2 regions of the Streptomyces sp. NPDC003023 genome follow, and region 2 is predicted to be linked to the other one. Evidence: riboswitches for the same ligand, from Rfam matches in the RefSeq annotation. Region 2 holds a riboswitch; the other holds the start of a gene.
What was found. Region 2 has a riboswitch for cobalamin ahead of ACFYV1_RS24720 (energy-coupling factor ABC transporter permease). Riboswitches for the same ligand answer to the same signal wherever they lie in the genome.
Positions count from the first base shown of each region.

Region 1: another riboswitch for cobalamin. It lies ahead of ACFYV1_RS11465 (cobalamin biosynthesis protein); the one in region 2 lies ahead of ACFYV1_RS24720 (energy-coupling factor ABC transporter permease).

Region 1 is NZ_JBIAPL010000002.1:716,468-720,594, reverse strand. Features, by position in the region: gene ACFYV1_RS11475 (anion permease) at 199-1,431, shown strand; gene ACFYV1_RS11470 (hypothetical protein) at 1,444-1,665, shown strand; cobalamin riboswitch at 1,797-1,934, shown strand; gene ACFYV1_RS11465 (cobalamin biosynthesis protein) at 2,025-2,978, shown strand; gene ACFYV1_RS11460 (cobyric acid synthase) at 2,975-4,127, shown strand, end outside.
Region 2 is NZ_JBIAPL010000008.1:20,689-24,815, forward strand. Features, by position in the region: gene dhaK (dihydroxyacetone kinase subunit DhaK) at 128-1,120, shown strand; gene dhaL (dihydroxyacetone kinase subunit DhaL) at 1,202-1,852, shown strand; gene ACFYV1_RS24715 (PTS-dependent dihydroxyacetone kinase phosphotransferase subunit DhaM) at 1,849-2,259, shown strand; cobalamin riboswitch at 2,357-2,555, shown strand; gene ACFYV1_RS24720 (energy-coupling factor ABC transporter permease) at 2,585-3,274, shown strand; gene ACFYV1_RS24725 (energy-coupling factor ABC transporter substrate-binding protein) at 3,271-3,786, shown strand; gene cbiQ (cobalt ECF transporter T component CbiQ) at 3,793-4,127, shown strand, end outside.

The DNA.
Region 1 (4,127 bases), on a different contig from region 2:
GTCAGGCGAGGGCCGGGGCCACAGCGATACGGAGGGTGTTCGAGTGGCTGCGGGGAGCGCCGCGGAGGGCTCGAACCGGACAAGCGGAATCCGCCGACTCCACTTGGAGTCACCACAGCGCCCGACCCAGTTCACCTTCCGTTCATCCAGGTTGCCTACGGTCCTCGCGTCAATGACGTCAAACGATTGCCTGGGTAAATGGAACACATCACACTGCTGCTCGCGATCGTGATCGTGACAGCTCTCGTGTTCGATTTCACGAACGGTTTCCACGACACCGCCAACGCGATGGCGACGACCATCTCGACCGGCGCCCTGAAGCCCAAGACCGCGGTGGCCATGTCCGCCGTTCTGAACCTCGTCGGCGCGTTCCTCTCCGTGGAGGTCGCCAAGACGATCTCCAGTGGACTGGTCGACGAATCAGGCATCACCCCTGAAGTCATCTTCGCGGCGCTCGTCGGCGCCATCCTGTGGAACCTCCTCACCTGGCTGGTGGGCCTGCCGTCCAGCTCCTCGCACGCCCTCATGGGCGGTCTGATCGGCGCCACGGTCGCCTCGGTCGGCTTCGGCGGGGTCAACGGCGGCGTCGTCGTCACCAAGGTTCTGATCCCGGCCGTCGCCGCGCCGGTCGTGGCGGGCCTCGCCGCCATGCTGGCGGCCCGGCTGACGTACAAGATCGGCAAGAACGCCGACGAGAAGGCCACCGCGAAGGGTTACCGCGCCGGGCAGATCGCCTCCGCGGGCCTCGTCTCCCTGGCACACGGCACCAACGACGCCCAGAAGACCATGGGCATCATCACGCTGGCCCTGGTGGCCGGCAATGTGCTCGCCCCCGGATCCAACCCTCCGATGTGGGTCATCGTCTCGGCCGGTGTCGCGATCGCGCTCGGCACCTACCTCGGCGGCTGGCGGATCATCCGCACCATGGGCAAGGGCCTCACCGACCTCCAGCCGCAGCAGGGCTTCGCCGCCCAGACCAGCGCGGCCAGCGTGATCCTCGCCTCCTCGAACCTCGGCTTCTCCCTGTCGACCACGCACTCCTGCTCCGGCGCCGTCATGGGCGCGGGACTCGGTCGCAAGGGCGGTGTGGTCCGCTGGTCCACCGCCACCCGGATGTTCGTGGCCTGGGGTCTGACCCTGCCGGCCGCCGGTCTCGTCGCGGCGGGCTCCGAGTTCGTCACCAAGCAGGGTGACTGGGGTGTCGCGGCCGTCGCCGTCTTCCTCGTCGCCTCGTGCGTCGCGATCTGGTTCATCTCGCGCCGTCAGGTCATCGACCACACCAACGTCAATGACGCCGATGCCCCGGCCGGGGAGCCCGCGGGTGTCGTCACGACCGCCATCGCGGCCGTGACCCCGCCGCCCGCCGGCGACATCAAGACCACTGTCCCGGCCCCGGCCGAGCCCGAGCCGGCCCGTCCGGCCACGGTGTAAGGAAGCAGCAGCATGAAAATCGACTGGGTAGCTCTCGGCTCCGTGTTCGGCGTGAGCCTCGTCGCCACCGTCGCCCTGGTGGGCCTCTTCACCCTGGGCGTCGTGGGCCTGACCAAGCAGGAAGCGGCCGCACGCGCCGGAGGTTCCGGCATCGCGGCCCGCACCGGCGCCTACGCCTGCTTCGCGCTCTGTGCGGCAGCCGTGTCGTACGGGATCTATCTGATCGTCGTCTGACGTTTCGAACCTCGTGAAGGGCCGGGCCGGGACACCCACGGGTGTGCCGGACCCGGCCCTTCGCATGTCCGTCGGTGTGGGGCTCGGCACACTGTCGCACCGCAGGTCAAGGGCGAGTTGACGGGCGTTCGCGGGCGTGGTGGACTGCCGGGGCCATCAACGGCGGCAGAAGAGGAAGTCCGGTGCGAATCCGGCGCGGTCCCGCCACTGTCACCCGGGAGCAAGAGCCACCCGGGGAGCCAGGAACTCTCGCCGCCGTCACGTCGAACCAGGGCGCGGACCCTGAGTGAGGACTCCTGCCATGCCTGGCCGCGGTACAGCCCTGTCCTTCGGACACCACGTCCCGGATCACTGATCCGATGCGTGCCGACCGAATCTTCGTGTACGGCGCCGCGGCCGGCCTCGCCGGCGACCGACTCCTGGGCGATCCCCGCCGGGGACATCCGGTCGCCGTGTTCGGGCGGGCGGCAGGCGCCGTCGAGCGTGTCCTGTGGCGTGACGACCGCGGCCGGGGCGCCCTGCACACAGCGGTGTGCGCGGGCGGCGCCGTCGCCGCGGCGGCCCTGGCCGCCCGTGCCGCTCGCCGCTCCCCCCTCGCCTCGGTCGCGCTGACCGCCGCCGCCACCTGGGCCGTCGTCGGAGGCACGACGCTCGGTCGCGAGGCCACGGCCATCGGCGAGGCGCTGGCCGCCGGGGACGTCGACGCGGCACGGAAGCGCCTGCCGCATCTGTGCGGGCGCGATCCGCAGTCCCTGGACGAGCGGCAGATCGCGCGCGCCGTCGTGGAGTCCGTCGCCGAGAACACCTCCGACGCGGTCGTCGGCGCCCTCGTGTGGGGCGCGGTCGCGGGCGTGCCGGGGCTGGTGGGCTTTCGCGCGGTGAACACCCTGGACGCGATGGTCGGCCACAAGTCGCCCCGCCACCGACGCTACGGCTGGGCCTCGGCGAGGCTGGACGACGTCGCGGGATGGCCCGGTGCGCGGCTGACCGCCGCGCTGGCGGCCGTCTGCGGACCGGACCCGCGCGGCGCGGTGCGCGCCTGGCGGGCCGACGCGGGCAGGCACCCCAGCCCCAACGCGGGCCCCGTCGAGGCGTCCTTCGCGGGCGCGCTCGGCGTACGACTCGGCGGGACCCTCTCGTACGGCGGGCGCGTCGAGCACCGGCCCGTGCTCAACGAGCGGGGACGGGCAGTGGAGTTCGGGGACATCGGGCGGGCGGTACAACTGTCGCGCCGGGTCGGGCTCGTGACCCTGGCGGTCTGTGCGGGCGCCCGGCTCGCCGTGGGAGCAGCGATGGGACGGAGACGGGCATGAGCGGTGGACTGCTGGTCGCGGGGACCACGTCCGACGCGGGCAAGAGCGTCGTCACTGCCGGGATCTGCCGGTGGCTGGTGCGGCAGGGGGTGAAGGTCGCGCCGTTCAAGGGGCAGAACATGTCCCTCAATTCGTTCGTGACGCGCGAGGGCGCGGAGATCGGGCGGGCGCAGGCCATGCAGGCGCAGGCCGCGCGCGTGGAGCCGTCGGCGCTGATGAACCCCGTGCTGCTCAAGCCGGGCAGCGACCGTTCCAGCCAGGTGGTGCTGATGGGCAGGCCGGTCGGTGAACTGAGCGCCCGCGGCTACCACGGGGGAAGACAGCGGGAGTTGTTCGAGCCGGTCATGGCGTGCCTGGACGAACTGCGGGGCACGTATGACGCCGTGATCTGCGAGGGGGCCGGCAGTCCGGCCGAGATCAATCTGCGGCGTACGGACATCGTGAACATGGGCATCGCGCGGGCCGCCGGGCTGCCGGTGCTGGTGGTCGGCGACATCGACCGGGGCGGGGTGTTCGCTCAGTTCTTCGGCACGACGGCGCTGCTCGGTCCCGAGGACCAGGCACTCGTCGCGGGCTATCTGGTCAACAAGTTCCGCGGTGACGTGTCGCTGCTCGAACCGGGACTCGACATGCTGCGCGGCCTCACGGGACGGCCGACGTTCGGTGTGCTGCCGTACGCGCACGGGCTCGGCATCGACGAGGAGGACGGCCTGAGGGTGTCCCTGCGCGGTGCCGTACGCGAGTCGGTTCTCGCGGCGCCCGTCGGCGAGGACGTGCTGCGGGTCGCGGTGTGCGCGGTGCCGCTGATGTCGAACTTCACCGACGTCGACGCGCTGGCGGCCGAACCGGGCGTCGTGGTCCGCTTCGTGGACCGCCCGGAGGAACTCGTCGACGCCGACCTGGTGGTCGTCCCGGGCACGCGCGGGACGGTCAGGGCGCTGGCGTGGCTGCGCGAGCGCGGTCTGGCGGACGCGCTGGCGCGGCGGGCGGCGGAGGGGCGGCCGGTGCTTGGCATCTGCGGCGGCTTCCAGGCGCTGGCTGAACACATCGAGGACGACGTCGAGTCGAGGGCGGGCGAGGTCGACGGGCTCGGGCTGCTCCCGGTGCGGGTGCGGTTCGCGCGTGAGAAGACGCTCGCCCGTCCGGTGG
Region 2 (4,127 bases):
GCGTCCACCCCGCCGGAGACCGCCCGACGCCGCCGTCGACCGCCACAACTGAACGCCCCATACACACCTGCCGACCAGGCTGGACCTTGTCCAGGAACCTGGCCGGCAACCTTCCCGGGAGGAACCGTTGAGGATGCTCATCAATGTGCCGGAGACCGCGGTCGCTGACGCGCTTCGGGGAATGGCGGCAGCGCACCCCGAGCTGGCCGTGGACGTGGACAACCGGGTGATGGTGCGGCGTGACGCGCCGGTGGCCGGCAAGGTGGCGCTGGTGTCCGGCGGAGGGTCGGGGCACGAGCCGCTGCACGGCGGGTTCGTCGGGCACGGGATGCTCGACGGTGCCTGCCCCGGCGAGGTGTTCACCAGTCCGGTGCCCGACCAGATGGTGCGGGCCGCCGCCGCTGTCGACAGCGGCGAGGGCGTGCTGTTCGTGGTGAAGAACTACACCGGTGACGTGCTGAACTTCGACATGGCGGCCGAACTCGCGGAGGACGAGGGAGTCCGGCTCGCGAGGGTCCTGGTCGACGACGACGTCGCGGTGCGGGACAGTCTCTACACGGCCGGGCGGCGCGGCACCGGGGCGACCCTCTTCGTGGAGAAGATCGCCGGGGCGGCCGCCGAGGAACGGGCCCCGCTGGAGCGGGTGGAGGCGATCGGCCGGCAGGTGAACGAGTCGTCGCGCAGCTTCGGAGTGGCACTGAGCGCCTGCAGCACCCCCGCGAAGGGCGGCCCCACCTTCGACCTGCCGCCCGGCGAGTTGGAGCTGGGCGTCGGCATCCACGGCGAGCCGGGGCGGGAGCGGCGGCCGATGATGACGTCACGCGAGATCGCGGACTTCGCCGTCGATGCCGTGCTGGAGGATCTGCGGCCCTCCGGCCCGGTGCTGGCGCTCGTCAACGGCATGGGCGCGACGCCGCTGCTGGAGCTGTACGGGTTCAACGCCGAGGTCCAGCGGGTGCTGGCCGAGCGGGACGTGGCCGTGGCCAGGACCCTTGTCGGCAACTACGTGACCTCGCTCGACATGGCCGGCGCCTCTGTGACGCTGTGCCAGGTCGACGAGGAACTGCTGCGGCTGTGGGACGCGCCTGTGCAGACGCCCGCTCTGCGGTGGGGCCGGTGACGGGCACCACGCCGCGTACCGCTTCCGCTGCCCATCGCTTTCACTTTCGCTCGGACGGATCGACTCACCCAGGGAGTTCTTGTGCTCGACGCCGATTTCTTCCGCCGCTGGCTGGCAGCGGTCGCCGCCGCGGTGGACCGGGAGGCGGACCGACTGACCGAGCTGGACTCGGCGATCGGTGACGCGGACCACGGCAGCAACCTCCGACGTGGCTTCGCTGCCGTCCGCGCCGCTCTGGAGAAGGAGCCGCCGACGACGCCCGGTGCCGTCCTGATGCTGGCGGGACGGCAGCTGGTGTCGACGGTCGGCGGCGCGTCGGGTCCTTTGTACGGGACGCTGCTCCGGCGCACCGGCAAGGCCCTCGGCGAGGACCCGGAGGTGACGCCGACGCAGCTCGCCGAGGCGTTGCGGGCGGGCGTGGCGGCGCTGGCGCAGTTGGGGGGTGCGAAGGCGGGTGACAAGACCATGCTGGACGCACTCGAGCCGGCGGTGGCGGCGCTGGGCGACAGTACGCGGTCGTTCGCCGCGGCCCGCGAGGCGGCGGAGCAGGGGGCCCTGGCCACCGTGCCGATGCAGGCACGCAAGGGCAGGGCCAGCTATCTCGGGGAACGCAGCATCGGTCATCAGGACCCCGGCGCCACGTCGTCGGCCCTTCTGGTGGCCGCCCTCGCCGAGACGTCGGAGACGTCGGAGACGGCAGAGGAGTCGGCGACGGCAGAGGGGTCGGCGTGAGCAGCGGCAAGCAGGTGGGCATCGTGCTGGTCTCGCACAGCAAGGAGGTCGCCGCCTCGGTGGCCGAGCTCGCCAAGGGGCTCTTTGGGGGCGGTGCGACGGCGCCGGTGGCCCCGGCCGGCGGCACACCGGACGGCGGTCTCGGCACCAGCGCGGACCTGATCACCGCGGCGGCGGAGCAGGTCGACGGCGGCGCGGGGGTCGCGGTCCTCGTGGACCTGGGCAGTGCCGTGCTGACGGTCAAGGCGCTGCTCGCCGAGGGCGACGAACTGCCCGAAGGGACCCGGCTGGTGGACGCGCCTTTCGTGGAGGGCGCCGTGGCGGCCTTGGTGACGGCCTCCGCGGGCGGCGATCTGGACGCGGTCGAGGCCGCGGCCTCGGAGGCGTACGACTACCGCAAGCAGTGACGCGAGGGGCGGCCCGCGGCCGGGGGTGTGGCGAACGGCTCACCCGGCAGCGGGCCGGTGCACCCGTGCGCGGCTTGTGATGTCGCTGGTCGGCGCACTACTGTCACGGGGCCTTGGTGTTCGGGAAACCGGTGCGGTACCGGTGCGGCCCTCGCCACTGTGATCGGGAAGTCCGGCTCCACCCCCTCACGGGGAGCCACTGGGACACCTCGCGCCTGCGCGTGGTGCCCGGGAAGGCGGAGTCCGGGCGGCATGACCCGTCAGCCAGGAGACCGGCCAGGGTGCGTTGTCCATCCACGAGGTGCTGGAGAGGGTCTCCCACATCATGCATATAGCCGAGGGGTATCTGCCCCCGCTGCACGCCGCCGCCTGGGGCGTCGCGTCCGCCCCGTTCGTCGTCCACGGCGTGCGCGCCCTGACACGCGAGGTCAGGGCCAATCCCGAATCGACTCTGCTGCTCGGTGCGTCGGGCGCGTTCACGTTCGTCCTGTCCGCGCTGAAGATTCCGTCGGTGACGGGCAGCTGCTCCCACCCGACGGGTACGGGCCTCGGAGCGATCCTGTTCAGGCCGCCGGTGATGGCGGTGCTCGGCACCATCACACTGCTCTTCCAGGCGCTGCTGCTCGCGCACGGCGGACTGACCACGCTCGGTGCCAACGCCTTCTCCATGGCGGTCGTCGGGCCCTGGGCGGGGTACGGGATCTACCGGCTGCTTCGCGGGTTCGGGGTGCCGCTGATGGTGAGCGTGTTCTTCGGCGCGTTCTTCGCCGACCTGTCCACGTACTGCGTCACCAGCGTGCAGCTGGCCCTGGCGTTCCCGGACCCCGGCAGCGGCGTTTCCGGCGCGCTCGCGAAGTTCGGCGGCATCTTCGCCGTCACGCAGCTGCCGCTGGCGGTCAGCGAGGGTCTGCTCACCGTGCTGGTGATGCGACTGCTCAGCCGGTCCAGCAAGGGCGAACTGACCAGGCTGGGTGTGCTGGTGACGGGGACGAAGAAGGAGGCGGCGGTCCGATGAGCCGTAACGCGAGGATCAACACGCTGCTGCTGCTGGCCGTGGCGGCCCTGGCCGTACTGCCGCTCGCTCTCGGGCTCGGGGACCACAAGCAGGAGCCTTTCACGGGGGCCGACGGGGAGGCCGAGGCGGCGATCACCGAGCTGGAGCCGGACTACGAGCCGTGGTTCACCCCCCTGTACGAACCGCCGTCCGGGGAGATCGAGTCGGCGCTCTTCTCGCTGCAGGCGGCACTGGGCGCGGGCGTGCTCGCGTACTACTTCGGGCTGCGCAGGGGCCGGCGGCAGGGTGAGGAGCGGGCCGCCGCCGCTTTCGCCGAAAAGGCCGCGGCGCCGGCGGGCGCGAGCTCCGACGCGGCAGACGCCGACGCCGGCCCGGCAGGCACTTCCGCCGCGGCAGACACCGGCTCCGACCCGGCAGGCACTTCCACCGCGGCAGACACCGGCTCCGACCCGGAGGACGCGGCGTACCCCTCTTCCGGTACCGGCGCCGACGCCGGTACCCGGGCGCCGTAGCCGCCGATGCTGCCCATCGACGTGGCGGCGCACAGCAGTCGCTGGCGCCGCCGCCATCCGTGCGAAAAAGCCGCCCTCGGGTTCGGCCTGACCTTGGCGGCCGTCTGCCTTCCGCCCTGGCCGGGCGCAGTCCTGGTCGCAGCGGCGACGCTCACGGTGCTGCTCGGCCCCGCCGGTGTGGCTCCGCGCCGGCTGTGGCGGGCGTTCCGCGTACCGCTGGGTTTCTGTGTCACCGGTGCCGTACCGCTGCTGTTCGCGGTCGGTGGCCCGGACGGGCCGGTCGCGTTCGCGCCGGACGGGCCGGCGGACGCCGTGCGGCTGCTGCTGCGCACGTCCGCCGC